DNA from 2 places in the Nocardia sp. 2TAF39 genome. Region 2 is predicted to be linked to the other one. Evidence: predicted binding sites of a transcription regulator. Region 2 holds the regulator's gene; the other holds the start of a gene.
What was found. Region 2 encodes HspR, which represses chaperone genes until heat shock. Its sites were predicted from a motif close to ANNTGAGTNNNNNNNACTCANNT; they were not measured.
Positions count from the first base shown of each region.

Region 1: a site for HspR is predicted at 5,457-5,479, ahead of lon (endopeptidase La). Genes of this name have one in related genera too.

Region 1 is NZ_JBFRFQ010000027.1:14,841-31,178, reverse strand. It holds gene AB4Z47_RS18265 (DNA polymerase IV) at 1-1,069, opposite strand, end outside; gene AB4Z47_RS18260 (FAD-dependent monooxygenase) at 1,172-2,773, opposite strand; gene lon (endopeptidase La) at 2,949-5,378, opposite strand; gene AB4Z47_RS18250 (MarR family winged helix-turn-helix transcriptional regulator) at 5,793-6,269, shown strand; gene AB4Z47_RS18245 (hypothetical protein) at 6,427-7,782, shown strand; gene AB4Z47_RS18240 (TIGR03084 family metal-binding protein) at 7,914-8,705, shown strand; gene AB4Z47_RS18235 (hypothetical protein) at 9,056-9,775, shown strand; gene AB4Z47_RS18230 (SRPBCC family protein) at 9,948-10,418, shown strand; gene AB4Z47_RS18225 (ribonuclease H family protein) at 10,429-11,001, shown strand; gene AB4Z47_RS18220 (hypothetical protein) at 11,079-11,822, opposite strand; gene AB4Z47_RS18215 (MlaD family protein) at 11,957-13,135, opposite strand; gene AB4Z47_RS18210 (MCE family protein) at 13,132-14,223, opposite strand; gene AB4Z47_RS18205 (MCE family protein) at 14,232-15,341, opposite strand; gene AB4Z47_RS18200 (MCE family protein) at 15,338-16,336, opposite strand; gene AB4Z47_RS18195 (MCE family protein) at 16,336-16,338, opposite strand, start outside.
Region 2 is NZ_JBFRFQ010000050.1:29,948-46,285, reverse strand. It holds gene AB4Z47_RS25485 (FAD-binding oxidoreductase) at 1-783, shown strand, start outside; gene AB4Z47_RS25480 (FAD-binding oxidoreductase) at 814-1,587, shown strand; gene AB4Z47_RS25475 (hypothetical protein) at 1,810-2,484, shown strand; gene AB4Z47_RS25470 (FAD-binding oxidoreductase) at 2,587-3,756, opposite strand; gene AB4Z47_RS25465 (heat shock protein transcriptional repressor HspR) at 4,299-4,697, opposite strand; gene dnaJ (molecular chaperone DnaJ) at 4,697-5,854, opposite strand; gene grpE (nucleotide exchange factor GrpE) at 5,879-6,532, opposite strand; gene dnaK (molecular chaperone DnaK) at 6,529-8,376, opposite strand; gene AB4Z47_RS25445 (zinc-binding dehydrogenase) at 8,858-10,021, shown strand; gene AB4Z47_RS25440 (endonuclease) at 10,041-10,682, opposite strand; gene AB4Z47_RS25435 (hypothetical protein) at 11,453-12,355, shown strand; gene AB4Z47_RS25430 (dynamin family protein) at 12,530-14,077, opposite strand; gene AB4Z47_RS25425 (dynamin family protein) at 14,074-15,936, opposite strand; gene AB4Z47_RS25420 (IniB N-terminal domain-containing protein) at 15,974-16,338, opposite strand, start outside.

The DNA of each region.
Region 1 (16,338 bases), on a different contig from region 2:
AGTCCGGGACGAGTTCGAGCCGGACGCCGAGCAGCCGAACCGGGCGGTCGAGCTCGAACCGATCGATGATGTGCAGCGCGGTCTCCGCGATCCGCGCGACGTCGATCGTCGGTTCGGGCAGCTTCTCCTGCTTGCTGCGGGTGTAGAAGGTGTTGGTGCGCACCGTCACGGACACGCGGGTGCCGACCCGGCCCGCGGCGGCCATCTCCTCGGCGACCTCCGTTGCCAGCCGCGCCACCTGGGCACGAATCTCGCCGGGATCCGTGAGATCGTGCGGAAATGTCTCGGATTTGCTGCGGCCTACCGGCACTCGCGGCTCAGTGGTGACATCGGTGTCGCCCTTGCCGTGGCCGAGCACCCAGAGATACGGGCCGGTGTTGGGCCCGAACTCGGCGGCGAGGCGATGCCGGTCCGCTGCCATCAGATCGCCGACGGTGTCGATGCCCAGATCGGCCAAGCGGGCGGCGATTCGATTGCCGATGCCCCACAGTGCGTTCGTCGGACGGTGGGCCATCACGTCACCCCAGTTTCCGGCGGTCAGGCGGAAGACGCCCGCGGCTGCGCCTGCGCCCGTGGCCGGTTCGGCCGACGACTTGCCCGACGACTTGGCGAAGCCGGTCGCGAGTTTGGCGGTGAGCTTGTTGTCACCGATGCCGATCGAACAGGTCAGGTGCAAACGAGCGATGGCGGCACGAATCTCGTGTGCGAGACCCTCCGGGTCGTCGGTGTCGGCGGCGAGGAACGCCTCGTCCCAGCCCCACACCTCGACCCGCCCCGGGAAAGTCCGCAGCAGGGACATGACCTCGTCGGATGCGTCCTCGTATGCGGCCATGTCCAGCGGAAGGAACACACCCTCCGGGCACTTGCGCTGGGCGCTGCGCAGCGCCATCCCGGCTCGCACGCCGAACGCACGCGCCGGATAGGACGCGCAGGTCACCACCTTGCGCGGTTCGGTGGGGTCGCCGTGCCCGCCGACGATGACCGGTAGGCCGCGCAGTTCCGGATGGCGGCGGAACTCCACCGCCGCCTGGAACTGGTCGAGATCGACGTGCAACAGCCACCTGGCCATATGCCGTTTTTACCGCAGTGGTCCGACAAGCCGTCGGAATTCCGGGGGGATCGACCAGCCAGTGCGGCCCAGCGGTGTGGGTTGTCCTCGAATGACGCGGTACTAGGCGGACGCGGCGGCGCGGATATCGGCCTTGGTCCGGCCCGTGAGCGTGCGCACCACGGCCGTGAGTGAGGCAGGGGACAGGCCGGCGTCGGAACGCGCCGCGACGACGCCGTCCGGCCGGACGATCAGCGCACCCCCTTCCGGCAGCCCGGTGCGCGCGCACCACAGATCGGCGGGCAACGCGTCGACGGTGAGTTCGAATCCGTGGTCGCGCTGCGATTCCGCCGCTGCCACATGCCACACTTCCGCAGTTCCCGCGACGAGGATCGCGAAGCCTGGGCCGGCGAGGTCGAGGGTGGAGACCTGTTCGTCCGCATCGATCCACAGATGGGGCAACCGAGTACCGACCTGACCGGTCAAGGTCTCGACGTGCGACGCGGATTCGCCGCCGATGACCGCGTTCGAGCAGTATCGGTACCGGCTCATGACAGTGCCGAAATCCATTTGCCGCGCGAGGTCGCCGACGTTGTCGGCGGTCGGCAGGCCGTAGCGGGTCGCGAAATCGGTTCCGAGACGTGCCTGTTCGGCGGCGATGAGCGCACGCGGCCTTCGCTCGTCCTGGTAGCTGTCCAGGAGTTCGTCCCCGCCGACACCTGACAGCACGGCCGCCAGTTTCCACACCAGGTTGTGGGCGTCGGCGATTCCGGTGTTCGCGCCGTAGCCGCCCCACGGCGCGTGCCGGTGCGCCGCGTCGCCGACCAGGAATACCCGGCCGCGGCGGTACTCGTCGGCGATGAAAACACCTGTGTCCCAAGCCGTTTTTGCGAGCACACGGACGGGGATATCGGGCACGCCGATCGCGGCGCGAATCAGGGCAGCGCACCGATCGTCCAAGTAGTCGGCGAGTGTCTCGACGGTCGGGTCGAATTCGAGGTGGAACGACCACTCGTCGGTGTTGTTCTTGGACAACACCAGGCAGCGTACGTCGTCGTTGCGAATTTCGCACTGGCTGAAGGTACGGCCGCCGAGCACCTCGGTGAGATCGACGCGGACGAACGCGTTGATGTAGTGGTGCGTAGGCGGCAGATCCCAGCCGGCGATGCCCAGTGCCCGGCGGATCGAGCTGCCCGCGCCGTCGGCGGCGAGCAGGTAGTCGGCCCGCAGGATCGATTCGCCGGAGCGATCACGCAGGGTTGCCGTCACGCCCTCGTCATTCGCACCGAACGCGACCAGTTCGGCGCCGAAACGCAGATCGCCGCCGCGCTCCCGGGCCGCCGCGGCGAGCAGCGGTTCCAGCAGTACCTGCGGCGCGAAACAGAACTGCGACGGGCTGGGTTCCGCGGACGCGAGCACCCGATGCAAGCCATCGAGATTCAGCGGCGTCGCGGTCCGCAGCGTGGCACCCCGGCTTGCGCCGCCGAACGCGCCCACCTTCAGTGCCGTCGCGGCCAACTGCTGGATGCGGCGCTCGAGGCCGACCTGCCGGAACAGCTCGACGGTCCTGGTGTGTACGCCGCGCGAACGCGGCAGCACCGAGGCCTGCTCGCGGCGCTCGACGAGAAGGTAAGGGACGGCGTGGTACTCGAGAAACAACGCGGCGGACAGTCCGACCAGGCCGCCGCCGACGATCAGAACAGGTACATGGTGCACAGTGGTCATGTCGCCAGACTGCGCTGCGGCGCTTGCACCGGCCTTGCGCGCCGATTGCGCGCAACCTGGACGATCTCGGCAACAGTGATATGGCGGCTGCCGTCACAATGAGCCGTCGGCGCACTCGACACACACGAACGGGCCGGGCACGGAAAGATTCCGTACCCGGCCCGGTTCGACGCTGTCAGGCGGTGGCCGCGAACGCCGGGCGTTCCACGGCCGGTTCGGCGACCGGCTCGATGGCGTAGGCCAGGATGTCGGCCACGTCGGCGACGGGGCGGACGTCCAGTGCGGCAAGCACTTCCGCGGGGACGTCGTCCAGGTCCGGCTCGTTACGTGCCGGGATGAACACCGTCTTCAGCCCTGCCCGCTGGGCGGCGAGCAGCTTCTGCTTGACGCCGCCGATCGGCAGCACCCGTCCATTCAGCGTGACCTCGCCGGTCATGCCGACATCCGAGCGCACCTGACGATCCAGCGCCAGTGACACCAGAGCGGTGACCATGGTGACGCCCGCCGACGGCCCGTCCTTGGGCACCGCACCCGCCGGGAAGTGGATGTGGATATTGCGATCCAGCACCGACGGTTCGATGCCGATCTCCTCCAGGTGCGAGCGCACGTAGGTCAGCGCGATCTGCGCGGATTCCTTCATGACGTCGCCGAGCTGGCCGGTGAGGGTCAGCGAGCGCTCGCCCTCGGCGGCGTTGGCCTCGATGTAGAGGACGTCGCCGCCCGCGCCGGTCACGGCGAGACCGGTCGCCACACCCGGGACGGCGGTGCGTTCCACCGAATCGGGGGTGAAGCGCGGACGACCCAGGTAGTCCTTCAGGTCGCCGAGACCGATCGTCAAGGATTGCGCGCAAGCGCCACCCTGCTCGGATTTCACCAGCGCCTCATAGCCCAGTTCGGAGTCGTAACCCGATCCGACCGGAGTGGTTCCGTCCTCGGACTTCATCAGCGCGTCGTCGCGGAGTTCGGGGTCGTACCCCGAACCGGCCGGGACGATTCCATCCTCGGACAGCCGGGTCGCAGCCTTACGCAGTGCCTTCGCGATCAGCCGCTCCATCTGCCGGACACCGGCTTCCCTGGTGTAGTTCGCCGCGATCTCGCGCAGCGCCTCCTCGGTGATGGTCACCTCGTCGGCGGTGAGCGCGTTGCGCTCCAGCTGCCTGGGCACCAGGAAGTCACGGGCGATGGCCACCTTGTCGTCCTCGGTGTAGCCGTCGACGGTGATCAGTTCCATCCGGTCCAGCAGCGGGCCGGGGATGGTCTCCATCACGTTCGCTGTGGCGATGAACAGCACGTCGGACAGGTCGAGGTCCAGATCGAGGTAGTGGTCGCGGAACGTGTGGTTCTGCGCCGGATCCAGCACCTCGAGCAGGGCAGCGGCCGGGTCGCCGCGGAAGTCGGAGCCGACCTTGTCGATCTCGTCGAGCAGGACGACGGGGTTCATCGAGCCCGCCTCCTTCATGGCGCGCACGATGCGACCTGGCAGAGCACCGACGTAGGTGCGCCGGTGACCCCGGATCTCGGCTTCGTCGCGCACGCCGCCGAGGGCGACGCGAACGAACTTGCGGCCCAGCGCCCTTGCCACGGACTCCCCGAGCGAGGTCTTGCCGACGCCGGGCGGCCCGACCAGCACCAGCACCGCGCCGGAGCCGCGTCCGCCGACGACTTCCAGGCCGCGGGCGGCCCGACGGGACCGGACGGCCAGGTACTCGACCATGCGGTCTTTGACCTCGTCCAGGCCGTGGTGGTCGGCATCCAGGACCGCGCGGGCGGCCGAAACGTCGGTGCCGTCGGTGGTTTTCACCGTCCACGGCAGCTCCAGCACGGTGTCCAGCCAAGTCCGGATCCAGCCGGATTCCGGGCTCTGATCGCTGGCCCGCTCCAGCCTGACGACCTCGCGAAGCGCTGCCTCGCGGACGTTGTCGGGTAGGTCGGCCTGCTCCACGCGGGTGCGGTAGTCGTCGGCGCCGTCGGGCTCGTCCTCGCCGAGTTCCTTGCGAATGGCGTTGAGCTGCTGGCGCAGCAGGAACTCACGCTGGCTCTTCTCCATGCCCTCGCGGACGTCTTCGCTGATTTTCTCGGTGATCTCGGCCTCGGCGATGTACTCCTTGGTCCACTCGATCAGGGTGGTGAGCCGCGCGGCCACGTCGGGGGTTTCGAGCAGTTCCCGCTTCTGCTCGGCGGTCAGGTACGGCGCATAACCGGCCGTGTCGGCGATCGCCGACGGGTCGGCCAGCTGATTGACCGCGTCGATGATCTGCCAGGCCTCGCGCCGCTGCAGCACCGAGACGACCAGCTTCTTGTACTCGGCCGCCAGTTCCTTGGTCCGGCCATCCGGTGCGGAAGTCTCGACCGGCTCGGCCTCGACCCACAGCGCGGCGCCGGGGCCGGTGACCCCGTGTCCGATCTTGGCGCGCCGTTCGGCTTTCAGGACGGCCGCCGGTGCTCCACCGCGCATCCGGCCGACCTGTTCGATGGTGGCGACCACACCGTAGGCGGCGTAACCCTCGGTCAGCCGCGGCGCGAGCAGCACGGCCTCGGTCTTGGCGGCGCGTGCGGCGTCGATCGCGGCCTGGGCGGATTCGTCCAGTTCGATGGGCACGACCATGCCCGGCAGCACGATCGGATCGGTCAAGAACAGCACCGGCAGGTTCTGTGGTGTAGTCACGTGTTCGACCCTTCCAAAAGTTGAGCGATGCCTACTCAACCCCGGTGTTCCCGCGTTTGTTCCGCCCCGCTCAGCTCGTTCGCTTCGAGCGAAACGTAGGTCTCGGGAAACACGTTCTCCAGAATCCGAATGTCTCACGAGCCATTCGGATTCTGGTCTTGGCGACTCTGCGACACGGCCGACCGGAAGGGGACACATCGGCTGCGGTCGATCATGATCTGGGTCGCCCGGTTCATGGTCGCGCGGCGATTCGCAGTCCTACACAACTCACCACCATGGATTCGTTCCTGATCATCTCTCGAGCGGATAAGTGTTGTGTGATCTGATGACACAACATTCAAAAGAGGAGGATCGGTGCGGCGAGCTGAGGAACTGCGCTATCTCGTCTTGGCCATTCAGCGCGAGGGAAATCGGAGACTCTCCGCGGATCTGCGGCCGTTGGGTTTGACCCCCGCACAGGCCGAAGTTCTCAGGGTGCTGACCGATTACCAGCCACTGACCCTCGCCGGCCTCGGTGAACTGCTGGTCTGCGAGACCGGTGGTAGCCCGAGCAGGCTTGTCGATCGGCTGGTCACCATAGGCCTGATCAAGAGAGAAGCAGCGCTCGACGATCGGCGCCGGATCACGCTCACACTCACCGCGAAGGGAGAACGACTGTCGTCGAAAGTGGCCGAGATCGAAGAACGGCTGTACCGGACGATCGACGAGGTCACGGACGGCCAACCCATCGATGCGGCGCTCGAGCTGATGCGAGGCTTCGCCAGCTATTTTCCCGCCGTGCAATCCGTCGGGCGTCGTGCCATCCCTCGGAGCGCTGAGCCGAACGGTTGAACCTGCCGCTCGCGCGCCCATATATCCCGGGCTGATCACCGAGAACTGTCGACGCGGGGTGCCCGCGCCGCGTTGACACCCCTCCAACACAATGAGAGCGTGGGGGCCTCGATATCTCATACCGGCGATCCGCCGGCTCGGCCCAGGGAGTCCATCGATGTCGTCGCTCGCCGCTGGCGTGCTCATCGACTGGGAAGAGTTGACCGGGCAGTCGAAGTTCGTCGTCGACCTGATCACGTTCCCGATCTTCAGCGCGCTGGCGGGCTGGCTGACCAACTGGACCGGCGTGCTGATGCTGTTCTGGCCGGTGCGCTTCCGCGGCGTCCGCGTTCCCGGCCTGCACGTGCTCTATCCCTACTTCCCGCGCCGGGTCCAGGTGCTGCCGACCTTCTCCGGCGACGGGCGTCGCCTCGGATTCCAGGGATTCATCCCGGCCCGCGCAGAGAAGATGGCCAGTATCTGCGTGGACAAGGCGCTGATGCGGATCGGCAGCCCTAAGGACTTCATCCACGAACTCGACTTGGACGGTATCGCCGACTACATCGCGATGCTCGCACGCGAACAGGTGCGACCGCTGGTCGACGAGCTGATGTATCGGGAGAACCCGGACCTGTGGCGCACCGTGCCGCGCGCCGCCAGGCAGCTGATCTACCAGCGGGTGGATCGGGAACTGCCCGCACTGTCGCGCCGGGCGTTCGAATCGCTCGGCGACAACGTCGACCAGCTGATCGACATCAAGGGCTTCGTCATCCGCTACCTGCGGGAGAACCCGGCCATCCTGAAGGATCTGACCACCACGATCGCGGCACCCGAGCTGCGATTCATGGTGCGGATCGGGTTCCTCGGCGCGCCGTTCGGTCTCCTGCTGGCCCTGTATATGCATGTGCACCAGCACATTCCGGTGATCGGCTCGGTGCCGGGCTGGGTGATCGTACTGCTCGCTTCCGCGGCGATCGGCGTGATCGTGAACGTCATCGCCGTGAAGATGGTGTTCGAGCCGGGTGACCCGCAGCCGAGGTACAAGTACCTGTGGAAGCAGGCACTTCTCGCGAAGCGGCAGCCGCAGGCGGCGACCGACCTCGCACACATCCTGGCCTACCAGGTGTTGACCCTGCCGAACCTGTCGAAGGAGCTCCTGGACGGCCCGAACAGGGACAAGACCAGGCAACTGCTGGAGCACCTCATCGCCGACGAGATCAATCGCCAGCTCGGGCTCACCACTTCGTTCGTGCGGGCGGCGCTCGGCCGTCGCCAGTTCGACAATCTCACGGTGGGCGCGGCGGGGGCAGCAGTCGGCCTGGCGCCGAGCCTGGTCGAGGACGAGGAATTCACACGCGAGCAGGCGAAGGCCATTGACGAATTCGCCGTGCGCAAGCTCCGGCGGCTGACGCCAGGGGAGTTCATGGAAATGTTCTACGCGTCGGTCGAGCAGGATGCCTGGCTGCTCTACCTGCACGGCGCGGCCCTCGGCTTGGTCGTCGGCACCGCGCACATCGCGGTTTTCGGCTGGTAGCCGGGCCGAGCGCCGCGTAACCACAGGACGGGGGAAAATACAAGCACGCACGCTTGCATTTTTCTCGATCCGCTGCGAAGCTGAACCGCGACGGCACCCGAGGCGGTGTGCCCCGATCGGCAGGGGAACGGATGGCTGACCTCGAAGCGCTACTCGGCGACTTCGCCGCCGAATGCGCGGATCTGGAACGACTCGTCGCCCCGTTGGCACCGACGGACTGGGCGCGGCCGACCCCGGCGGCCGGCTGGACCATCGCGCACCAGATCGGCCACCTGGCCTGGACCGACGAGATCGCGACCATCGCCGCCGCGGACGCCGGCGGCTTCCAGAAACTGATAGCCGATGCGGGGCCACGTGCGCTCACCTTCGTCGACGAAGCGGCCGAGCTAGCCGCGGCCGCATCGCCCGCCGAACTGCTCGACCGATGGCGGAACGGACGCACGACCTTCGCCGACGCGCTGCGCGCGGTGCCCGTGGGCGTCAAGCTGCCTTGGTTCGGTCCGCCGATGAGCGCGGCTTCGATGGTCACCGCCCGCATCATGGAGACTTGGGCACACGGGCAGGACGTGGCCGACACCCTCGGAGTCGCAAGGGCTCCCACCACGCGCCTGCGCACCGTGGCGCACATCGGCGTGCGGACCAGGAACTTTGCGTACACAATGCGCGAAAAGACCCCTCCCACCGAGGAATTCCTGGTTGAGCTGACGGCGCCTGATGGCGCGATCTGGTCTTGGGGACCCGCGCAGGCCGTGCAGCGAGTAACCGGACCCGCAGTGGACTTCTGCCTGCTGGTGACGCAGCGTCGCCATCCGGACGACCTCGCTATCGAGGTGCATGGAGAGGACGCCGCTGAATGGCTCACCATTGCACAGGCTTTCGCGGGTCCGACGGGAAAAGGCAGGACAGCGGGCCAGTTCACCTGACCCGCTGACACCCGACCCGGTCCGAAGATTCGGGAGCGGGCGAGCGCCACACTTGGGTGCGCCGTTCGTGTCGACGGCCGGACGCCATTGGCCGGGTGTCTCGATGTGGCAGTCGAGAATGACGCTCGCCAGCTACGCGATTGTTTACCCGCTCGTGTGCCGGCGGAAACATTAAAGGCCCCGGCATCCGGTACCGTCTGGGCGCGGTAGTCACGGCGGCACCACATTGTGATCCTGATCTCTCCCACGCGGCGTAGCCACCGGCAACCCCGGTAACCTGGACAACCGTGCGACTTTCGATGATGCGGGTCGCTCTGTTGAGGAGCAGCAACGGAGACAAAGGACGCATCGTGACAGCACACAGACCTGCCCAGCTTGCACGGCACACCGCCATCGTGCTCGCCGGAGCCACCAGCCTCAGCCTGACCGTCGTCGCGGGCGCGTACATCGTGCAGCAGATGGCCGATGCGCAGCGCCCCGGCAGGGAACTCGCCGCACCGCTCGCCCCGGCCGAGCCGAAGCATGCTCACCGCGGCGGCCCGATCGGCGCCGATCCGATGCCGACCGGCCGCAGCTTCGCGCTGCCCACGGCGTACACGCGACAGCTGCCCACGGTGTACACGCAACAGCTGGCAGCCGAACCGACACTCACAGAACCACGTAGCGATTCGACCCAACACACGCCGACGAGCCGGGGCGGCAAGGTCGGGCTGAGCAACGCCTTTGTCGAGGCGCAGTTCGCCGAGGCCGAGACGGACACCGTCTCGGTCACGATCGACACCAATGCGCTCGCCCTGCTCACCGGCCACCTGCCCACTCCGATGCCAGAACGGCTCGGTGCCGAACCGTCGGCCGTGACCACGGTGCGCACCGATCTCGACATCCACGGCGGCGAGGTGCGGTTGGCGTTCTCCGACCCGACGCTCGGCGAGCACAACCTGCGCCTGAGTCGTTGTCCTGAGTCCACGGCAACTCCGGAGACGACCCGCCCCGCGGGCATCGGTTCCGAGCCCGCCGTCGAGACCACGGTCGCGCTCCCGCGTGACGCGGACCACGGCATCTCGGCGTAACCCGATCGCCGAGCACATCGTCGACGAGCCCTTGGGCAGCGGCGCCCGCCCGGACTCTCGAGCAACCGTCCAGTCCTGATCTGAAAATGCGTCGCACCAAATTCCGGTCACCTCTCGAATAAAGAGGAGAGCTGTAGTACTTTTAACGCCAGTCGTGGGACAGGGAGGGCCTATGGGCCACATCAAGTACGCGAGTGACGTCGGAGCCCCGGTAGAAGTGGCTTTCACCTACACCGACAACCACCTCTTCGTACCGAATTGGATGTTCGGCATCGCGAACTTCGAGCCGATCGGCGAACTCGACCGCGGCCTCGGCGCAGCCTTCGCGGCCACTACCCGTCTCGGGCTCTGGCGACAGACCGTGACATGCGAGGTCACCGAATACCGCCGCAACGCGGTGATCGGGTATACGCTCCGTGGGCGTTTGACCTGGACATTGACGCTGCGCTTCGACCCGCTCGGCTACGGGAGGTCGGTGCTGACGTCCGAGACGGAGTACAGTCCACCGCGCGGATTCGCCGGGCGCCTGTGCGTCGGTCCGGTGGATTCCGCCGCGAAGTCGGCACTGCGCCGCACGGAGACCCAATTGCGAAGGGAGATAGAGGAATTCCACGTTACCGATCTTGTCGGTCGGATTGCGTAGGGTGCCACCTATGATCATCGTGAGCACCGACGGATCCTGCCTCCGCAATCCCGGCGGCGCCATCGGCTGGGCTTGGGTCAATCATCAGGGCTCCTCGGCGAGCGGAGGAGCCGCGTCCGGAACCAACCAGATCGCGGAGTTGCGCGCGGTGCTGGAGGCGATTGTCGCCCACTCCGGGTCCGAACCCCTTTTCATCGAAAGTGATTCGCTGTACGCGATCAAGTGCGCCTCCGAGTGGGTGTCGGGCTGGCGGCTCAACGGCTGGCGCACATCCACCGGGGGTGCCGTGAAGAACGTCGAACTCATCCGGCAGATCGACCGGGCCATCGCGAGCAGGCCGGGTCCGGTCCGGTTCCGCTGGGTCCGTGGACATGTCGGCAACTACTTCAACGAGCAGGCCGACGCGCTGGCCGGAGAAGCAGCTCGGCGGGCTGCGGTCACCGCGGCCGTCGCCGAGGTGAACACCGTGGAAATCCCCGCGGTGACTGTGGAGCAAGCATCGACGGCGCCGGAAGCGCCGAAGGACAAGGCCGCGGGGAAGGCGGCCGCGCCGTCGGCGCCACAGGTATTGACGCTGTTCTGACCCGCTCGCGCGGATCGCGAAGACTGCCCGAATAGCCTCCGGCGGTGGTGGCTCGGCCCACCGCCGGAGGCACTCGGCTAGTTGCCCGGCTGCGGCGCCGGCTGGCCCGACGGCGCGGGCTGCTGGCCGTTGCCCGGCGCGGGCGCGCCGGGGAGGCCGGTGCCCGCTCCCTTCAACATCGGCGAGTCGAGCTTCTCGACCAGCCACTTGTCACCCGACTTCTGCAGCTGGGCGATCACCACCACGAACTGCCGCTCCGGGTTGGCCTGGGTGAAATTGGTCCGGTACTGCGTGAGGGTCACCAGCACCTTGGCCGAGGTCTGGTCCCCGGACTGGTAGCCGCACTGCACGTCGTCGGCCCAGGACTTGACCTGCGCCTGGACCATGGCATCCTTGAGCGCCTTGGTCGCGTCGTCGAACTCCTTCAGGAACTCGCCGGTCGCGCCGGCCTTCACCGTCGTGAAGTAATCGTCGAGGTTCTTCGAGTAGTCGTAGACCGACACGTCCTTGCCGAATTTGCACGCGGCGCTGGTCGAATCGCGGATCGCGTCGAGCTTGTCACCGCGGTCCTTGCCCTGCAGGAAGAACACGACGACCGCCGTGATCGCCGCCACCGCGAGCACACCGGCCACGAATGCGGCGACCAAGGGCAGCGAAGTGGATTTCTTCGGCGTGGCGGGACGAGCGCCCGCCTTGGGCACCTCGGCCTTCGCGGTGGCAGCGGCATCCTCCGATTCGGCGGTCACCGCGTCGGCGGCCTCGTCGTTGTCGGCGGCCTTGGTCTCGGCGTCCTTGTCGGTCTCGGCGTCGTCGGTAGACATCGATACAACCTGCACTTTCCCGACGCGCGCCGGCGCGCGCCGATTGGCTGACCGGCCCGCAGCAGAGGCGAACCGTAGGCGTTCAACCGGCGAGTATGCCCGCCCGGCGGGATGGCCGCCGGGCCGGGTACGACTCACCGCACCGGAGGAAGGGTCCGCTCGTTCGGATCCACACCCGGCGGCATATGCGCGCCGTTGTTCGGCACATCAGGCCGCGGCGCGTTCGCCGCACCACGGATCAGCTGACCCGGCGGCGGGTTCTCACAGTAATTCCACTTCGGAATCGTGCCGTCCTGCACGACTTCGTTGCGGATCTTCGGGGTGTTGTAGGTGCAGAACGGTCGCGGCCAGATGTCGACGATCGCGTGGAACTCACCATCGTGCGCCGGGATGCCGAGCGCCTCGCCGCCGAGCGCGAGGGAGGGGAACAGCGCACGCAGTGCGGGCAGCCGCAGCTGCGCCGCCTTGGTGATCGCCTGGAAGTTGGTCGCCAGGCTGGTGATCGGGTCGGCCGTCTTGTCCAGCACCGACCCGAGGCTGGTGAGCTGGCCTGGCGCCTGGTCGAGCACCCGCTGCAACTCCGCGTTCGCGTTGTTGAACTGCTCGAACAGCGTTCCGGAGTTGCGCGTCAGGGTGGCGAGATCCGGCTGCGCGTGGGACGTGGTCTCGGAGATGGTGCGCAGGTTCGTGATCAGGTTCATGGTCTGTGGCAGCAGCGAATCCAGGCCTGCCGCGGCCAGGCTGATCCCGTTGACCATGCCGCGCAGCTGATCCGGTCCACCGCTGAGCGCGATGTCCAGCTCGTTCAGGATGACCTTGAACTTGTCCGGCTCGATCTGCGCGATCAGTGCGCTGGAGTTGTCCAGCACCGACCACACCGGCGTCGGAGTGTGGATCTTCTCCGGGTCGAACCTGATCACCGCGCCGTTGGCCAGGTACGGCCCCTGCTCGGCGTTCGGCCGGAAGTCGATGTACTGCTCCCCCGCACCGGAGAGAGCCTGCACCGCGATCGCGGTATCCACCGGGATCTTGTACTTCGAATCTATCTGCGCGGTGGCGGCGATGGCCTGGCCGCGGTCGGTCAGCTTGATCGAGGTGACCTTTCCGATCCGCCATCCGCGCAAGGTCACGTCGTTGCCCGGTTGCAGACCGCCGGAACGATCCAGGTTCACGGTGACGGTGTAGTCCGAGCGCAGCGGATTGATCCGCATGACATTCACCATCAGGTACGCAGCCCCGACCAGTAACACAAGAATCAGGCCGAGATTCGACAGCAGCAGCTTGCGCCCGAACAGTTTGGACAAGAAGGTCATCGGTGTCCTCCCGTCACCCGGCCGTACACCAGTTGCAGCACCTGGATCAGACTGCCCGCGAAGTCCTGCACGTCGTTGAGATCCGGGATCTTGCCGTGCTGCGGATCGGTGAGCGCGCTGAGGTCGAGATTGGTGGCGGTCGCGTACACCGCGAAGCTGTTGCCTCGGAAAGTCGCGTCGACCTTCGGCCGCAGCACCCGCAATCGATCGAGCAGCACGCCGAAGCCGTCGCCGGTTTTGGCCAGCGCGTCCATCAGCTGGCGGGTGTTGTCCAGAAGGCTGCTCAACTGCTGGCTGGTGGTGTCGGCGTAGTCGCCGAGTGCGGCGCTCGTGGTGGACACCTTGGTCAGCAGTTCGCCGATGGCCCTGTTGTTCTCGGCGATGGCACCGATCATCTGCGGAAGCGTGTCGGCAACCTCGCCGAGCTCGGCGCGACGCGACTCGATGGTCGTCGCCAGGGTGCTGAACTCGTTGAGCACGCTGTCGACCCTGGCGGTGTTGTCGTTCAAACTGCCGACCACACCGGTCATCTCGGTGATCAGGTGGGACAGCTGCCCGCCGCGCCCGCCGACGATGGAGTCCAGCTCCGCACCCAGCTTCGACAAGCTGGCGATGCCGCCGCCGTTGAACAGCAGGGAAACCGAGATCAGCAGCTGCTCGACGGTCGCGCCCGCGGACGTGCTCTCCAGAGTGAGCGTGTCACCATCGTGCAGCATCTGCGTGCCGGTCTCGGTCTTGGGCTTGGACACCGCGACGAACACGTCACCGAGCGGGGTGGCCTGGCGCAGTTCCGCCGTGCTGCCCTTGGGCAGCTCGATGTCCTTGCTGATGGCCAGATCGACAACTGCCTGGAAGTTCTTGGTGTCGATGTTGGAGACCACGCCGACGTCCGAGCCGCCGATCTTCACCTTCGCCTGGTCGGGCAGGTTCAGGGCGTTCTCGAACACCGCGTGCACGGTGTAGGTGTCCCCGGACATGCCCGGCTTGGGCAGCGGCAGCTTCTCCACCGTCAGCCCGCACCCTGAGGTGACGCCGACAGCGACCACCGCCGCGGTGGCAACCAGCGCCCTGCGTCCCTTGATCGTCATGCGGTACGTCATTTCGTCAGTCCGAGCAGCGCCGCGGTGAGCCCGTAGTCGGGTCCGAAGTCCTGCATGTTTCCGGTACGGCAACCATCCGCCTTCATCTGGATCCGCTCACAGAACAGGCTGACGATCTCACCTGAGAGCGCAGTCCCGATCACCCCGTGCAGCCGGACATAGCTGTACTGGCGGTTCACCATGCCGTCGATGTTCTGCATCACCATCGGCGTGAGGTCGACGACCTCGGTGATGCCGTAGGCGTTGTCACGCAGCTGCTGGGTGACGTTGGTCAGGCCTGTCATGGAGCCCGACAGCTGATCCCGATACTGCGACAATGTGGTGCTCGTGTTCGCCAGGAAGGCGTTGAGCTGATCCAATGTCGCCTGCAGGCCAGGGGATTGCTCGGCGAGTAGGCCACTCATCTGGGTCATCCGCTTGCTGAAGTCGCGCACCGATTGGTCGTTCTCGGCCAGCATCGTAGTGAGATCGTTCAGCTTGACGATGATGTTCGACACCGCGTCCTTATTGTCCACACCGACCTTCAGCGCGCCGGACAGCGCGTTGAGGGTGTCGCGCATCTTCGCTCCGTTGCCGTTCATCATCGGGTAGAGCACCCGGCCGGACAGCGGGCCGAGGCCCTCCTGACCGGGCTCCGGCTTCAGCGCGGCGGCGAACTGATCAATCGTCTTGATCATCGTGTCCAGCTCGACCGGCGTCTTGGTGCGGCCCTTCGGCAGATGCGCGCCGTCGGACATGGTGTCACCGGCGGTGTAGACCGGAGTGAGTTCGATGTGCCGGTCGGTCACGATGGATGGCGAAATGATCGCTGCCATCGCGTCTTTCGGGATCTTGACGTCCTTGTCGATGGAGATGTGCACCTCGATGAGGGTGCCCTTGGGCACGATCTTGTCGACCTTGCCGACGTCGAGTCCGAGCACCGTGACCGGGTTGCCCTCGTAGATGCCCGCGATGTTCTCGAAGTCCGCGGTGATCCGCATCGTTGTGCCCAGTGCGTCGTTCACCGAACTCGGCAGCATCGAGCAACTGCCGACCACCAATGCGGCGGTGCTGATCATCAGTGTCTTCGCAATCGTCTTCAGCTGGAAAGCGCTGCGGAATTTCATCCCTGGCACCCCTCGATAACTTGGGCGAAGCACAGCCAGTTGTCCGGGAAGAGCCACGGCAGGCCGACGTCGCCGTACGGACCGCTGCCGCCGTACGAGTTCGCCAGGTAGCGCAGGGTCGGCGGCATCACAGACAGCATGCGGTCCAGGTTGTCCTTGTTCTTCTGCAGGCCCTCTGCCATGGTGTTCAGCTGTTGGATGGTCGGGCCGAGCTGATCGTTGTTCTCGGCGCCGATCTGCTGCAGCTGCTTGGTCAGTGTCGCGATGTTGTCCAGCAGCTGACGCAGCAGGCCCTGGCGCTCCATCACCCGGTTGGCGATGGCCTCACCCTGGGTGATCACCAGCAGCACGCTGTTGCGGTTGTCGCCGAGGATCTGGGTGACCCGGTCGAGATCCTTGAGGAGACCATCCACCTCGCCCTTGCGGGCGTCGATCACCTTGGCCAGCGCGCCGACGCTGTCGAGCGCCTGTGCCATCAGCGCGGGCGAGTCACCCATCTGCTTGTTGATCAGGTTCAGCGACGCCGCCAGCTTCTCGGTGTCGAGCGCCTCGAACTTCGGGGTGCCGACCTGGACCACATCGGACAGGTTGTAGGGAACCGAGGTATTGGACACCCGGATTCGCCCGCCCTTCAGGCCGGAGCCGTCGCCGGGATCGAGGTCCACGAACCGTGCTCCGAGCAGCGTCGCCATCTTGATCGAGGCGCGCGCGTCGGGGCCGAGCTTCACGTCACTGCTGACGTTCAACGTCAGCAGCACGTGGTCGCCTTCGAGCTTCGCACCGGCGACCCGGCCGGAGCCGACACCGGCGACGTTCACCTTGTCGCCGACCTTGATGCCGGCGGCCTGCACGAACTCGGCCTCGACCGTCTGCTCACCGACTCCGACGAGTTTGTAGAGGCTGGACGCCAGCAGCAGCACCACGATGAGGACGCCGCCGAGGATGCCCAACCAGAAGTACCGGTTGTTGTCGAACCTGGACCTGAGCTTCGTCATCA
Region 2 (16,338 bases):
ATCCTGATCTCCGCGTCCATGGCCATCGGCGCCAACTCCGACAAGTCCCAACCGTACTGGGCGGCGACCGTGGTCGGTCATCGCCGCGTGCTCGAGGACCTGGCCATCGTTCGCCTGCAGTCCGATGGCCCGATTCCCTACCAGGCCGGGCAATACCTGCCGGTCACCGTGCCGCAGCGCCCGAAGATGTGGCGCTACTTCTCGCCGGCGATCCCGGCCAACCCGTACGGCGAGATCGAGTTCCACGTGCGCAAGATCCGCGGCGGGTGGGTGAGCCCGGCGATCGTCAACGAGACCAGGGTCGGCGACCGGTGGCAGATCGCGGGCCCGCTCGGCGGCCTGCACGTCGACCGGGACAGCGGCCGTGACGTGCTGATGATCGGCGCGGGTACCGGCATCGCCCCGTTGCGGGCCCAGTTGATCGAGATGGGCCAGCGTGGCATCAACCCGCGGGTGCACTTCTTCATCGGCGGCCGCTACCCCTGCGACCTGTACGACGTGGAGAACATGTGGCAGCTCTCGCAGAGCAATCCGTGGCTCACCATCGTTCCCGTGTGCGAGCAGAAGACCAACCCGTGGTGGTACCCGCACCCGCCCCAAGACGCACCGTACGGCATGCACCGGCGCCTGATCGGTAACCTTGGCGCCGTAGTCGCGAGCTTCGGCGCGTGGGCGGATCGGCAGATCCAGATCGCCGGATCGGCGCGAATGATCGCGGACACCCGCCGCGCGCTGATCGCGGTCGGTACGCCGGAGCAGATCATCAGCTGCGACCCTGTGTGAGTGAAGGAGGCCCCGTTGGGGGACCCGGGCATGCTCGGTAACGGTGCGCATCAGGCGCCCGAATGGACCTCGACCGTCGTCGGCCATCATCGGCTGCGCCACGACCTCGCGGTGATCCGTTTGATCGGCGAGTTCGTGCCATTCGCCGCGGGCCAGTCCGTCGAGGTGCAGGTGCCGCAGCAGCCCGGCGTGCGGCGCAGGCTCTCGCCGGCATTGCCGCCCTCACTGGACGGCAAGCTGGAGTTCCACGTGCGCACCGTGCCGGGCGGATGGTGCAGCGGCGCGATCGTGGCCGACACCCAGCCGGGCGACGAGTGGCGGATCGGCGCCCCGCTCGGCGGGTTCGCGGTCGACCCGGACGGCGACGAGGTGGTGATGATCGCGGGCGGCACGGGATTGGCGCCGATGCGCGCGCAGATCCTCGACCTGGCCCGCAGGCCGGACCCGCCGCCCACCTATCTGTTCATCGGCGGGCGGTCGCCGCGCGACCTCTATGCCACGGACATGCTGACCCTGCTGGCCGGTGAATTGCCATGGCTCACCGTGATTCCCGTAGTGGAGAGTCCGGAGGATCCCGGCTGGGTGGACGAGTGGTACGAGCAGTCCCGCGTCGACATCGGTTTCCCGCCGGACGACATGCTGCACGGCACGCTCGCCGACGTTCTCGGGTCGCATGGCGCGTTCCTGAATCACCAGGTGCTGGTCTGCGGCTCGCCTGCTATGACGCGCGCGACTGTCGACCGGCTGCTCGAAACCGGCACCCCGGCCGAGGTGATCCAGGCGGAGGGCGGCCAGCTCTACTAACGCAGCAGAGGGGGCCTGGGCGGCACGGGCCTGGGTGTTCCCAGCCGATCGTGTCCGTTCCACCTGCCCTGTGGTCCGCGTGCTCGACCTTGTCGCGGGCACTCATCGGTGGCCGGATCGTCGAGCCCGGCCACCGTTTCGCACGGTCCACAATTCGCTGGTGGCCGTCGGTGCCGCTGCCTACACTGTCATCGCCGATCAGGAAGGAGCGGGGGGTGACCGGTGAGACTGGAAGGACGGGAGTGGCGAACGTTGGTCAGCGCTGTGCGGTTGGGCAGCGACCACTACCGGGTCATCCGTCCCGCACGCCCGATCGACCACGCGTCGCTGCACAAGGGACGGCTCGGGGCACAGCTCTCCGTGGACAAGGCCGCGACCGTGAACCTCGCGATTGCATGGTGGCTGGCCGCACGCTCCCCGCACAGCCTGGTCTACCTGCCACTGCGTTCCAGTGATTCCTCCTGCGGTGCGGAATACGGCAACAACAAGCTCGATTTGGTACTGCTGCACCACAGCCTCGCGTTCCCGGTATCCAGGTGGAAGCAGGTCCGCATGCGCCTGTCCAATCCGGCCGTCCACAAAGTGAAGCTCCCGCCCCGGGCATTCCGCGCGTTCGGCTTCGAGGATCACCTGAAATGGGCCCACCGCGAGTTCCGGGACCACCTGCGCTGGGCCATCGCCGCCGACACCCTTTTCCTCATCGGCAGTCGTCACGCCTACGACCTCGCGGGTAACCAGATACGCGGACTCGCCGAGGAGTGTCCGGCGCACCTCGCCACCTCCCCCGACACGCACTGCTGCGCAGAGATCGGGATCGGACGCCGCAACCCGGTGACCCCGGACCGCCGCAATCCGTACTCGGAACTGCACATCGAATGCTGCAACCGTCACTGGTGAGCTGTGCCTACGGGCGACCAGGGTCGTGACGGCCTCGTGCGGCGCGGATTTCGGCGTCGGCTACCTCGTCTGCGGTTGGCGACCCGAACCTCACCAGCACCCCTAGAACAGCGGGTCGTGGCGGATGTTCTTCGCGGGCACCCCCGCCGCCATCAGACGGAACTTCGTAGTCTGCACCATCGACGGCGAGCCGGAGATCTGCACGTCCCGGTCGGCCCAGGCACCGAAGCTCGCGACAACCTTGCCGATCTGGCCTGTGATTCGCGGTTCGAGGACGGGCATAGGCGGGTGTGGCCCCTCGGGTTCAAGGTGCCACCAAGGGTTTTCTTCGTGCTCGGTGACCGGCGTGACGGTGAGCCAGCGATTGGCCACCGCCAGGTTGCTCAACGTCTCCAGGTCGTAGAGGTCGCACGGGTTGTGACCGCCGACGAACAGGTGAACCTTCGGATTAGCCCGTCGCTGAGCCATCGCCATGAGCTGTGCGCGCAGCGGCGCGATACCGGTGCCGCAGCCGATCATCAGCATCTTGCGCTTGAGGTTGCGCGGGACGCCGAGGCCGCCGAGCGGCGAGCCGAGTAGCCACTGGTCGCCGACGGCAGTCTGGCCGACGATGGCCGAACTGACCCAGCCACCGAGCACGCCGCGCACGTGGAATTCGATCTCACCGTCGGTGTTCGCGGGCACGGCGGGCGAGAGATAGCGCCACATGCGCGGCCGGGACGGAATCTGCACGCTCACGTATTGGCCGGCGGCGTATTGCATGGGCTGGTCGAGTTGCAGCCGGACGATGGTCAGGTTGCACAGCACCTCGCGGCGTTCGATCACGGTGCCGGTCCAGACGGGCGGAGTCGTCTCCTTCTCCGCCGCGCCGATCATGGTGTCGGCGATGATCTTCAGACCCTCGTCCCACGCCCGGTCGACCTCGTCGGTCCACATCTCGGTGCCGGCGGACACCTGCACGGCCGCCTTCAACGAGGAGGCCACCGCGAGGTAGTGCTCGGCTTGCACGCCGTATTTGCGGTGGTCCCTGCCCAATTGGGCGAGGAAGGGGAGCAGCTTGTTCGGCTCCTCCAGCCGATCAAGGGTGTAGCCGATCGCCTTGACGAGGCGATCTCGCTGTGCGTCCATGGCGGCCGGAAAGAAATCGCGGACGTGCGGGTAGTCGGTGAACAAGATCGCGTAGAACGATCTTGCCAGTTTCTCCGACCCCCCTTCCTCCGCAGCAACCGCCTTGAAAGTTGTTCTGATCAAAGCGACAGTGCGCGAATCCATTTGTGTCACAACCCCATTTCGCACTCGAACACAAACCGTGCCGACGAGTGCGGTGCTGCGGGACACTCGACAGCAGTCGATGGTAACGAAGTGTAGGCGAGGTTTGCCAGCTACGGAGTAATCCGCTCGAATATCTCGTATGTAATTCCGTCGAAACGAGGATAGGAAACAAGACACGCCATAGAAACCGACTGGAAGACGGTTGATCTGGCGAAAAATCAGTCGCGCACTCGCCGAATCAGCAAGGCTGCCTTGGGAAATTCCATCCCGATCGGTCTGCTGTAGCGACCCTGGGGCAACATGCGCGGTAGGCGAGCCGAGGTCCGAACAAGTAAACGACAAGGGCGCCGGCGACCGAACGGCGGTGGATTCGCCCCTTCGGCTCTATATCGAAATAGCGGGATGCAAACGACTTCCGCGGAACATGTTCTGGTTTACTGTCGGCTATTCTCGAGGCCCGGCGTCTGGAAACGACAGCGGGCCCCCGGTCCCGAATCGCGCTTCACGACCCGTGGCCGGGGGCCCGACGGTATTCGTTGTCGTCAGCGCCGGTTGCGCGGCTTCCAGACGACCAACGCCGTGCTGCGTTGCGGCGGCGAGAGATCGGGCCGATAGCCAGCCCGCAGCCGCTCCAGCTCGGCCGACAGTTCGGCGACGTGCTGGCGCAGTTCCTCCACCTGATTGGTCAGTTCGATGATGCGTTTGATGCCCGCTAGGTTGACGCCCTCGTCCTGGGACAGCCGCTGCACCTCGCGCAGCAGCTCCACGTCCCGCGCGGAGTAACGGCGTCCACCGCCCGAAGTGCGCTGCGGCGTCACCAATCCCAGCCGGTCATACGTGCGCAGTGTCTGCGCGTGCATGCCCGCGAGTTGGGCCGCCACCGAGATCATGAAGAACTCGGCACGCGAACCAGCGGACGCCTTCTTCGGATCTGACGACATCACGCACCTGCCCATCCCGCACGTGGATCGAATCCGCTGGCCTTCTCCGCCTCCTGATAGCTCTTCATCGCGTCGATGGCATCGCTGTCCAGCTTCTGTGGCACTGCGACCTTGACGGTGACCAAAAGGTCACCGGCGCCGCCGCCGCGCTTGGGCACGCCACGGCCACGCACCCGCAGGATGCGACCGTCGGCAGTACCAGGAGGCACCTTCACGCCGACTCGACCCTCCAGTGTGGGCACGGAAACCGTTGTACCCAATACCAATTCACTGTAACTGACCGGAAGCACCAGGGTCAGGTCGTCGCCGTTGCGGCCGAAGACCTTGTCCTGGCTGACGTGCACGGTGACAAACAGGTCACCAGACGGCGCACCGCGCAGTCCCGCCTCACCTTGGCCGGCCAACCGGATCCGCTGACCGTCACCGACTCCCGGGGGAATCCGCACCGTAATCGTGCGCGTGCGGTTCTGGATCCCGCTGCCACGGCAGTCGGCGCAGGGGTCGTCGATGATCGAGCCGGTCCCGCGGCAATCGTCGCACGGCTCACTGAAGCCGAACGCACCCTGGTTGCGGCTGACGATGCCGGTTCCGTTGCAGATGGGGCAGACTCGTGGACTGGTCCCCGGCTTTGCGCCGCTGCCGTGGCAGGTAGTGCACGGCGACGGGCTTGTCATCCGCAGCGGAACCGTGACGCCCTGTGCCGCTTCGCGGAAACCGAGCGTCGTCTCGGTCTCCACGTCGGCGCCGCGCCGCGGGCGGCTCGCGGTCCGTGTGCCGCCCCGGTTGAACAGACCACCGAACAGGTCACCGAGGCCACCCTCGCCCGCGTTCACGCCGCCGAAGATATCCCCGATGTTGAATTCCTGCGAGAAACCCCCACCGGCACCGGGACTGAACCCACCGCGACCGTAACCGCCACCCGCGAAAAGCTTGCGGGTGTCGTCGTACTCCTTGCGCTTGGCCGGATCCGACAGCACGGCATGCGCCTCACTGACGGTCTTGAACCGCTCCTCGGCCTTGGTGTCGCCGGGATTGGCGTCCGGATGCAAGTCGCGCGCGAGCTTGCGGTACGCCTTCTTGATCTCATCCTGCGAGGCGGCGGAGGAAACACCCAGCTCCTTGTAGAAGTCCTTTTCGATCCACTCCCGTTGGCTCACCGAGCATCTCCTCCTCTCGCGTTCTTATCGGTCGTTCGTGTCGGCATCAACGTCCGATGCCTCTTCCGGCGGCCGATCGGCGGTCTCCGCCAGATCGGCTACGCCATCGGTTACCCCGACGAGCGCGTGCCGAAGCACCCTATCGCCGAACCGATAGCCCTTGCGCATAACTATGCCGATCACCGGGTCATGTCCGGAGCCCTCGTGCTGCACGGCCTCGTGCAGGGTCGGATCGAAAGGCTCACCCTCCGAACCGAACTCCTCGAGACCCTGCTTCTGCAGCGCGGCCGCCAGCTTGTCGGCGACCGACTTCAGCGGCCCGGATTCCAGGTCACCGTGCGCCCGCGCCCGGTCGAGATCGTCGACCACGCCGAGCAGTTCGGTGACCACCGACGCCTTGGCGGCGTCGATGGCAGCCTTGCGGTCGCGCTCGACGCGGCGCCGGTAGTTGGCATACTCGGCGGTCAGCCGCTGCAGATCGGCGGTCCGCTCGGCAAGCTCACCACCGATGGTGTCGGCGAGCGCCTCGGACTGCTGCGCACCATTGCCCGCGGCCGGGGCGGGTTCGGCCGCGGCGCCGTTGTCCGCGGCCTGCTCCCGGATCTCCCCGGTCTCCGGGTCGACCTTCCGGTTGTCGACGAAGGTGATCGGCTCCTGTTCGGAGTTGCCCTGTGTCACTTCTTCTCCGTGTCGACCGGCTCGTCCACGACCTCGGCGTCCACGACCTGATCATCGTCCGCGGAGCTCGACGCGCCGTTGCCGGACGCGGCGGCGTCCGCGGCGGACGCCTCGTAGATCGCCTGGCCGAGCGCTTGCGATTCGGTCGCCAGCTTCTCGACGGCCGCCTTGACCGCGGCGATGTCGGTACCCTTCAGCGCCTCGTTCGCCTCGGCGATGGCTGCCTCGACCTTGGACTTGACGTCCGCGGGGACCTTGTCCTCGTTGTCTTTGATGAACTTCTCGGTCTGGTGTACCAGCGACTCGGCCTGGTTGCGGGTCTCGGCCTCCTCGCGGCGGGCCTTGTCCTCGGCGGCGTGTGCCTCGGCGTCCCTGACCATCCGGTCGATCTCCTCCTTGGACAGACCGGAGCCGTCCTGGATCTTGATCCTGTTCTCCTTGCCGGTGCCCTTGTCCTTCGCGGTCACGTGCACGATGCCGTTGGCGTCGATGTCGAAGGTGACCTCGATCTGCGGCACTCCGCGCGGGGCGGGCGGGATGCCGGTCAGCTCGAAGGAGCCGAGCAGCTTGTTGTGCGAGGCGATCTCGCGCTCACCCTGGAACACCTGGATCTGCACCGACGGCTGGTTGTCGTCGGCCGTGGTGAAGGTCTCCGAACGCTTCGTCGGGATGGTGGTGTTGCGCTCGATGAGCTTGGTCATCACGCCACCCTTGGTCTCGATACCCAGCGACAGCGGGGTCACATCGAGCAGCAGGACGTCCTTGACCTCGCCCTTGAGCACACCGGCCTGCAAGGCGGCGCCGACGGCGACGACCTCGTCCGGGTTCACGCCCTTGTTGGGCTCCTTGCCGCCGGTCAGTTCCTTGACCAGATCGGAAACGGCGGGCATCCGGGTGGAGCCACCGACGAGCACGACGTGGTCGATGTCGGACACCTTGATGCCCGCGTCCTTGATCACGGACTGGAACGGCGCACGGGTGCGGTCGAGCAGGTCCGAGGTGATCTTCTGGAACTCGGCGCGGGTCAGCTGCTCGTCGAGGAACAGAGGGTTCTTGTCCGCGTCGACGGTGATGTAGGGCAGGTTGATCGAGGTGCTCTGCGAGGAGCTCAGCTCGATCTTGGCCTTCTCAGCGGCCTCGCGAAGCCGCTGCATCGCCATCTTGTCCTTGGTCAGGTCGATGCCCGAGCTGCCCTTGAACTTGTCGACCAGCCACTGCACGACCCGCTCGTCCCAGTCGTCACCACCGAGGTGGTTGTCGCCGGAGGTGGCGCGGACCTCGACGACGCCCTCGCCGATTTCCAGCAGCGAGACGTCGAAGGTGCCGCCACCGAGGTCGAAGACCAGGATGGTCTGTTCCTTGTCACCCTTGTCCAGGCCGTACGCGAGCGCGGCCGCGGTGGGCTCGTTGACGATGCGCAGGACGTTCATGCCCGCGATCTGACCGGCTTCCTTGGTGGCCTGCCGCTGGGAGTCCTCGAAGTACGCGGGAACGGTAATGACCGCGTCGGTGATCTCCTCACCGAGGTAGGCCTCGGCGTCGCGCTTCAACTTCATCAGCACACGGGCGCTGATCTCCTGCGCGGTGTACTTCTTGTCGTCGATGGCCACGGACCAGTCGGTGCCGATGTGCCGCTTGACCGAGCGGATGGTGCGGTCGACGTTGGTGACGGCCTGGTTCTTGGCCGGCTGACCGACCAGTACCTCGCCATTCTTCGCGAACGCGACGATCGACGGGGTGGTGCGCGATCCTTCCGAGTTGGCGACGACGACCGGCTCGCCGCCTTCGAGAACGGCGACGACCGAGTTCGTGGTCCCGAGGTCGATTCCGACCGCACGAGCCATGATGGTTCCTCCTAGTTGACGTACTTATTTGTGCCGGTGCCGGGCGAACAGCCGCCCAACGGCGCCCGACGGGCGCCGCGAGACCTCGCCCCAGCACCTCACGGAGCACGGTCCCAGCAACGCTGAGCGTGGTCGGCTCAATCTTGCACCCACCGGACACCGGGAGTCAACCCAAACTTGAGTCGGACCCACTCAACATTACCGAACAGCTCAACGCGCGACCGGCGCGATTGATTCCCGCGATCCGAAAAAACAGGGCGGCGCGAACCCGAGAGACTTCAGCGAGTGCCGCCGGGATGGATGTCCGGCTCGAGCGCATTGGCCGTCGCAAGCTTCCGCGGCAGCCGCACGAGCGTCGAACCCGCGGAGCCGTCGACGCCCGTGTTTCCGTTTCGCCCTCGTGCCCATTACCGGGCAGTAGGGTGGCGACAGGGTGACCGGACCAGGCGCCCGGCGTACGCCGCCGATCCGAGGAGTCGCCATGAGGGCCGCCGTCGTCACCGACACGAAGTTCGAGGTCGCCGACCTGCCGACGCCGAGTCCCGGCCCTGGCCAGCTGTTGATCAGGGTGTCCCGCTGCGGCATCTGCGGTTCCGACCTGCACGCCCGGACACATGCCGACGAGATGGCGGATCTGGCCGTTGCCACCGGGTACGACCACTTCATGCGGTCGGATCAGAGTGTGGTGCTCGGACACGAATTCAGCGGAGCGATACTCGATTACGGGCCTGGCTGTCGCAAACGATGGAAGGCGAGCACACCGGTGGTAGCCCTGCCGATCGTGCGGCACGGCAGGCAGCCACACCTGGTCGGCCTGTCGACCGCGGCGCCCGGCGGCTACGCCGAGCAGGTGGTTGTCCAGGAATCGATGACCATGCCGGTGCCGAACGGATTGTCCGCCGAACACGCCGCACTCACCGAGCCGATGGCGGTCGCCTGGCACGCCGTGCGCAGAGGCAAGGTCGGGAAGGGGCAAACCGCGTTCGTCATCGGCTGCGGCCCCATCGGCCTCGCGGTGATCAGCATGCTGAAGGCCGCAGGCGTGCGTACCGTGGTGGCCAGCGACTTCTCACCGCGCCGAAGGGAACTCGCGACCGCGTGCGGCGCCGACGTCGTGGTCGACCCGGCCACCGAGTCACCGTGGACGGCCGCACCGAAGAAGAGCAGGATCAACGGCGTCGCCGACATCCTCGGCCTCGGCTTCGACACCATGGAGCGGCTGCGGCGCGTCCCGAACCTACCGTGGTGGTACGTCTTCCGGCTGGCGCACACGCTGAACGCGGGACCGGCCGGACCGGTGATCTTCGAATGCGTGGGTGTGCCGGGGATCATCGATCAGATCCTCACCGCGGCGCCGCCGCTGTCGCGGGTTGTCGTAGTCGGCGTATGTATGCAAACCGACCGCTTCCAGCCCGCGATAGCGATCAACAAGGAAATCGAACTGCGGTTCGTGCTCGGCTACGACCCCGGCGAGTTCCGCGACACCCTACACATGCTCGCCGAAGGAAAGGTCGATCCGACACCACTGATCACCGGCACCGTCGGGCTGGCCGGTGTGGAGAACGCCTTCACCGCCCTCGGCAATCCGGAGCAGCACGCGAAGATCCTGGTGGATCCGAGCAGTTCCGCTGCCACCCCGGTCTGACGGGTTACCAGGGTCGACGTCACCGCCCGGTGGCGAGTACCTCGTCGGCGATCTTCTCGTCCAGCGTCACCCGCACCAGCGCCGCGGCGAGATCCGCGGCGTGGTCGCGCGCGAGATCGGCCAGCCGATCGGGATCATCCGGAAGCCGGACACGTTTGGCGCCGCGGAGGGCGCGTTCGTCGAAATGCGGCCGGACCCAGGTCCAGATGTCCTGGACCTCACGCAAGAAGATATCGCTTCCAGTCGGCCCGATGCCCTGGAATTCGCGTAGTAGTTCGGCCGCGCGCTTCGGGTCGTTTCGCGCCTCCTCGCCGAGTTTCCGCAGGTCACCGTGGTACCGGTCGAGCACGTGTGCGGCACTGGCGCGCAGCTTCGTCGCGGTGCTCTCGTCGTAGCGGCGATAGTGCGCCCTGCCGAGCGCGTCCACCAGGTCCTGCCAGTCCGCGTCGGCGACGCGCTGCGGCGTGCGGTAGCCGCTGTGGACCAGTTCCCGCGCGGCCGCCACCGCGATATCGGCGGAGATCCGGGCGCTGAGCAACACGGCGAGCATGAGCAGCTGGAACAGCGGAGCGGGTTTGTCGTCCAGCTTGATGCCCGCTTCCACCGCGTATCCCTTGCCCGCCCGGTCGAGCAACGCGTGCACCACATCCTGCTGACTCATTGCGACCTCCTCTCGTTTACCGGCTGCGTACCCAGGAGGTCGTGCGATACACCATGTCGGTGGGTGTGTACCTACGCGCACCGAGACAGCACCGGCGCCGATACCGATGCGATAAGCGGGCATACCTCGGTCCGATCCCTGGCCGAGTATGCGTGCCATCCGCCGAGGCCCTGATCAGGTGACAAGGAAACGGCCCGCCCAATCGTGATTACCCTCGTGCCATATTCGGGCCGTGCACATGACAGGTCCGCCGCCCCTGACGAGACTCCGCCCGCTGGTCGAATGTAACTCGAGCTGGACCATAGTTCCCGAGTTGCCATCTGCCGCTTGCGATCCGTGGAAAAATTGCGTGACTGGAAGCCAGGCAAAGGGGGTCGGGTGCGATTCGGAACGCCAGGCGACGGGCTGCTTTTGGCTGCCGTGTTCTCCGTAGTGGTCGCGTGCGCGGCGCCGGACTCGTCGCCGCCTGATGTCCCTGTTCCGACCGGGAACGGCACAGAGCAAACCACTGGTGCGACACCGGAAAACGCTCTCGTCATTCCGACAACCGCAGGACTGCCCACGGGACAGAGAGATGAGTCAGGCCCGGTAACCCAGCCACGCGGCATTCCGCCGACCGCACAGGTGCCCAGTGGGCCTACGGCGAGCGGCGGCGTCAATATTCCAGGAACCGGCCCACTCACCCGGGTATCGACGACGACTCCGTCAACCACGGCCCCGACGACCACGACCGCGCCATCCCCGACTCCGACCGCCACGAGGCCTGCCCGGTGACCGCGGAACAGTTGGATCAGACCGGCTCGCAAGGGCTTCGCATCGCATTGTCGGCGGCTGGGACGGTGACGTCGCAAGCTGTGCTGGTCACCGCCGTTCTGTACTACTTCGGATTGGTGTACACGCGCAGCTGGTTCGCGCATTTCGGGATCGACGCCGCCATGCTCGGCTTCTCAGTCCCCGACTATGTCGTGCGCAGTATCGGTGCCGCGTACTGGCCTGCTGTGCTGACGCTGCTCGTCGTCGTCGCGTTGTTCGGTGTCCGGCGGTTTCCGCTGATCGTCGCGGCGCGGAGCCGACGACCACGGCGCACCCTCCGGTTCTGGGTCGCTGCCGTATTTGCCTGCGGCACAATCCTCGAGGTCGCGGTGGCGGTCGGGATTCTGATCCGCGACGATCTGCCGCGGGCGATGAGCCTGTATCTGCCGATCATGATCGTGATCGGCGCGACTCTTCTGGGATACGCGATGGCCTTGCGTTCGGCATATCCCACTCTGCTCGGTTGGCGTCACGCCTCGCGAGGTCACGCACCTGCGTGGCTGCCGATACTGGCCTTGCTGCTGCTCGGGTTTCTCGGCGGAATGTGGGCCGTCGGCTCCTACGCGGAAATACGAGCGGGCAAGGATGTCGAGTCCGCCGAGGCGGCCAGGTTCAGCGATCGACCGCTGATTCTGCTGCTCAGCGTCGACCGGCTCGCTATCGAAGGCGGCGGCTCGCAAGTAGGAGAAATCACCGCACCTGGCGAAAAGTACCGCTATGCCTACAGCGGGCTGCTGCTGCTCGCGCGCACAGCTGATCGCTACTTCTTGATTCCGCACGAATGGAAAGCCAAGCGAGACCGAGTGTTCGTGATCAACAACAACGACAGCATCCGAATCGACATCGCGCGCCACCCATGAGGACACCGCGGCCTGGGGCTGCCATCGGCTCTGAAACCGACACGCCACATCGACACGCTGGCACCTTGCACGGGTGACAGCTTCGGGAGTTCATGGTCGTGACACGCTTCCAACATCGGGAACACTGGCGCGGATCCGATTGCTCCGACATAGCCTGTTGCCCAGCCAAACTACCTACTCGGGCAGCAGGCTCAGGGTTCCCTCCGCGCTGCGGGCCGCGGTGAGGCAGGCGGTGGCGGTGAACTGGTCGGCGAGGGGGTGGCGGGCGCGGGCGCGCCACTTCCGGACCGCGGCGACCGCCTGGGCGCGCTGCACCGAAGGCGCCGCGTCGACCGGGAGGCCAAGGCGCAGATGCGGGGCGATACCGGAGCCGCCGATGATGCGGTGCAGTTCGGCGAGATCGGTGGCGGGCAGCGTCAATTCGTCGGTGCGCAATCGGCCGAGCAAACGCAGCTCGGCGAAGCCGTGGACGTCGGCGAGCAGGGTGCGCACCTGAGGCAGCAGACTATCGGCCCTGGTGCCAGGGTAGGCGGTGAGCACCTTGGCCAGCGCGGTGAGCGCGGAATGCGCCTTGAGTTGGTCGGCGCGTTGGCCGAACTGCACGTCCAGTACCGAGCGCAACTCGTCGACACCGCTGCGGATGGTCAATTCGGCGGCGAGCCTCGCCGAATCACGCACGCCGAGTCTGATCAACGTGATCGCCAAGCGAATACCGAACATGCCGAATCGCTCGGCGAGCTGCGCGCGCAGCTCCGGCTGCACCGGAAGCCGAATGTCGGCGCGTGCGAACCGATCCGCCGACAGCAGCGCCGTGCTCAGGTCATCGACAGAAATGCGCGCCAGCGCCTCGAACGCCGCGAATTCCTGCTGGCGCAGCGTGGCGGCGGCGAATGCGAGCAGCCCGGCAACCGGAATCACGGCCTGGCACAGCCCGGTTCGCTCGAGCTCCCCGGCGAAACGCACCGCGACATCGCGCGCGGAATGCAGCGCGTCGATACGTCCTGCGCCGATTTCGTCCGCCCGCGACACCACACCGACGACGCCGAGCGGGCCCGGCAATCCCGATGTTTCCTGGGCGTTTCCGGCGCCGACCCGCTCCAGGAAGCGCACGTCCTCGGCGTCCAGTCTGCGCAGTAGGTACACGATCGCGTCGGCGCCCGGAACGGCGAGGTTCTCCTGGACCCGCTCCTCGTCCTCTTCCGGCGTCAACAGCCGCGCGGTGCGCCGCGACACCTCGCGGGACAGCGACGACGTACCCGGTGTGTCGATGATCGTCGTGTGTGCGAGCGCCGCCGCGGGCCACTCGACCTCCAGGTGATCGACCTCGCGCGGTGTCGGCGCGTCCCAGTGCAGCCGGTCCAGATCGAAGGACAGACCGTGCGCTCCGCTGCCGCGCCGGACCACCACGTTCGCGCGAGCGCCGTCGTAGGCGTGCGCCGTCACGCTCGGCGTCGAACCGTACCGGTACCAGGTGACCACCCTGGTGCACTCGGTCGCGTCGGTCGGGGCGATATCCTGCCCGACAAGGGAATTCAGCAGGGTCGACTTGCCCGCCTTGAGCGAACCCGCCAGTGCGACGCGCAGGGGCTGGTCCAATCTGCGGGCGCAGTCGGCCAGCAGCGCCCGAGGTCGCGGTTCGCTCGCCAGCGCTGCCCGCGCCGCGCCGACCAGCCGATGCGCCTCGGCCACGATCGCCGGCGCCGCGCCACCTTCATGTGTCACGTGGCCACCGTACCGGCGGGTCCGTTCGATAGTGCGGCCTGCAGGGCGTCGGCATACCGGCGCAGCTCGGCGACCACGCGCAGCTGCTGTTCGAGCAGCGCGCCACGCTCGGCACGCCGGGTGGTGGCCATCGTCGCCGCCTCCTGCGCCGCACGCAGCGAGTCGTCGAGCGAGCGCAGGCTCCGCTGGGCGACACCAGCGTAATGGTCGCGCAGCGCGCGGTGGATGCGGTGCAACCGGTCCTTCGACTCCTTGCCCGCCTGGAACGCCACGTCGTCGACGAACCTGCGCACCGCCGCCTTCGCCTCGTTGCGGCGCTTGGCCAGCCTTGCCTGCTTGTCGTCACGGAATGCCTTGCCGCCCACCAGGACTCCCGCGCCGATCGAGATCGGGTTGAGCAGGGCGAGCCCGGCGAACGTGCTGGCCAGCCCGACCATGAGCACACCGCCGTAGGAGCCGCGCATGCTGACGAGCAGCTTGCTGCCGAAGCCGATGTCGGGCTCCAGGTCGGCGAGCGTACCGGAATTGGTGTAGCCGGTATCGGCCTGCAGTCCGGGTCGCACGTCCGGTAGGTCGACAGCGCCTATCTCAGCGAAATGCTCCGCGACCCGCTCGGCGAGGTAGAGCGCCCGCGCATGGGTCCACAACAGGTTGTCGCCGATCGCGGTGTCGATGGTGCCGGTGAGGTGTTCGGCGATGCGATCCCAGTGCCTGCCGGGATCGTGCTCGTCGATCCACTCCTCGGTGGTCCGTGCGATGGTGCGCAGCCGGTCCCGCAGATCATGGTCGACGTCGCCGGCCAGGTCGGTGATGCCGTCGGCGAGGGTCTGCTGCCACGCCGCGGTGCGGCGGTGAAGTTCCTCGGCCGCCGCGCGGGCGGACTGCAATTCGCGAACTGCCGCCTCACCCTGCGCCGGATCACGCACCGCGACCAGCTCGCTGCCCAGCGCGAGCGCCAGATGTTCCGCCGCGGAACGGATGTCGCGGGCTACGGCAGCACGCGTCGCAAGCTGATCGCGGGCAACAACCTGGTCGCGCAGGAATTGATAGAGCACGCCGAAACCGGATTCCCTACCCAGCTGCGGGTCCTGCAAACGCAGCGCGTGGCTGCGCAGCAGTGACGAGATGACGATCATCGGCACGTCGAGACCGGCCCGCTCGAGATGACACCGGTCGGCCTCGTGCACTTGACGCCAGTGCGGGTACAGGTCGGTCTTGGTGAGCAGCAACGCGACCGTCGGGCACAGCTCCCGCACCTGCCGGAGGAAGGCGAGTTCCGGCTCGGTGAGTTCGGTGGACGCGTCCGAGAGCACCAGCACCGCGTCCGCCGCGGGCACCAGGCCGAGCACGTTCGCGGCATAGGAACTCCCGTGTGCGCCGACGCCTGGAGTGTCGATCAGCACGATCCCGTCGGCGAGCAGCGCATTGGGCACCCGGATCTCCAGGCGCACGATGTGCCGCCCCTGGGCGAGCGGGGAGCGCGCGTCGATCCCGCCGATCTCCTCGAGCGGCACCGCGACCCTGGTCTCCGCACCGCTGGAATCGCCGTGCGCCGCGAGCACCAACTCCGCCGTCGGCTCGGGGCCGTGCGACAGCAACATCGGCACCGTGGTGGTCGCGTCGTCGCCGACCGGGCAGATGTCGAGGTTCAGCAGCGCGTTGACGAAGCGGCTCTTGCCCTGGTCCAGAAGCCCGGCGACGACGATGCGCCTGCGCGGGTCGCGGACCCGGTCGGCCGCCGCTGCCAAGCGGCCGACCAGGTCGTTGCGGCCTGCGGCACGCGCCGCCGCGATGGTTTCATCAAGTGCCGAAAGCAGCGGTACCGTCGGCGGCGTGGCGTTCGGCTCGGGCGTCCCCATCGCGGCATCGACCTCTTTCCGTAGCGCAGGGCAACTGTCAGTGCAGGAGGGCGTCGCCGGTCAGGTCGGCGCCTGCCGAACCGGTGAGATCGGCGCCCGCGTGTGTGTCCGTGAAGAGACCCGTGTCGGTCTGCGCACCTGTCGTGCTGTCCAGACCCGAACCGAAGGCGCTCGACACGTCCAGCGCGGACCAAGTGTGCGCGGTCGATCCGACGCTGCCGCCGAGACCCACCCCGGTATCCACCGCGCCATGCGTGGCGCCACCCACCGATCCGCCGAGACCGGCGGCGGTGTCCACCGCGCCACCGACGGTCGAATTCAGTCCGCCGCCGAGATCTGCCGTGGTGCCCAGGCCCGTGGAGAGGCCGCTCTCCAGACCGGTCGTCCCGTGTGCACCGATGC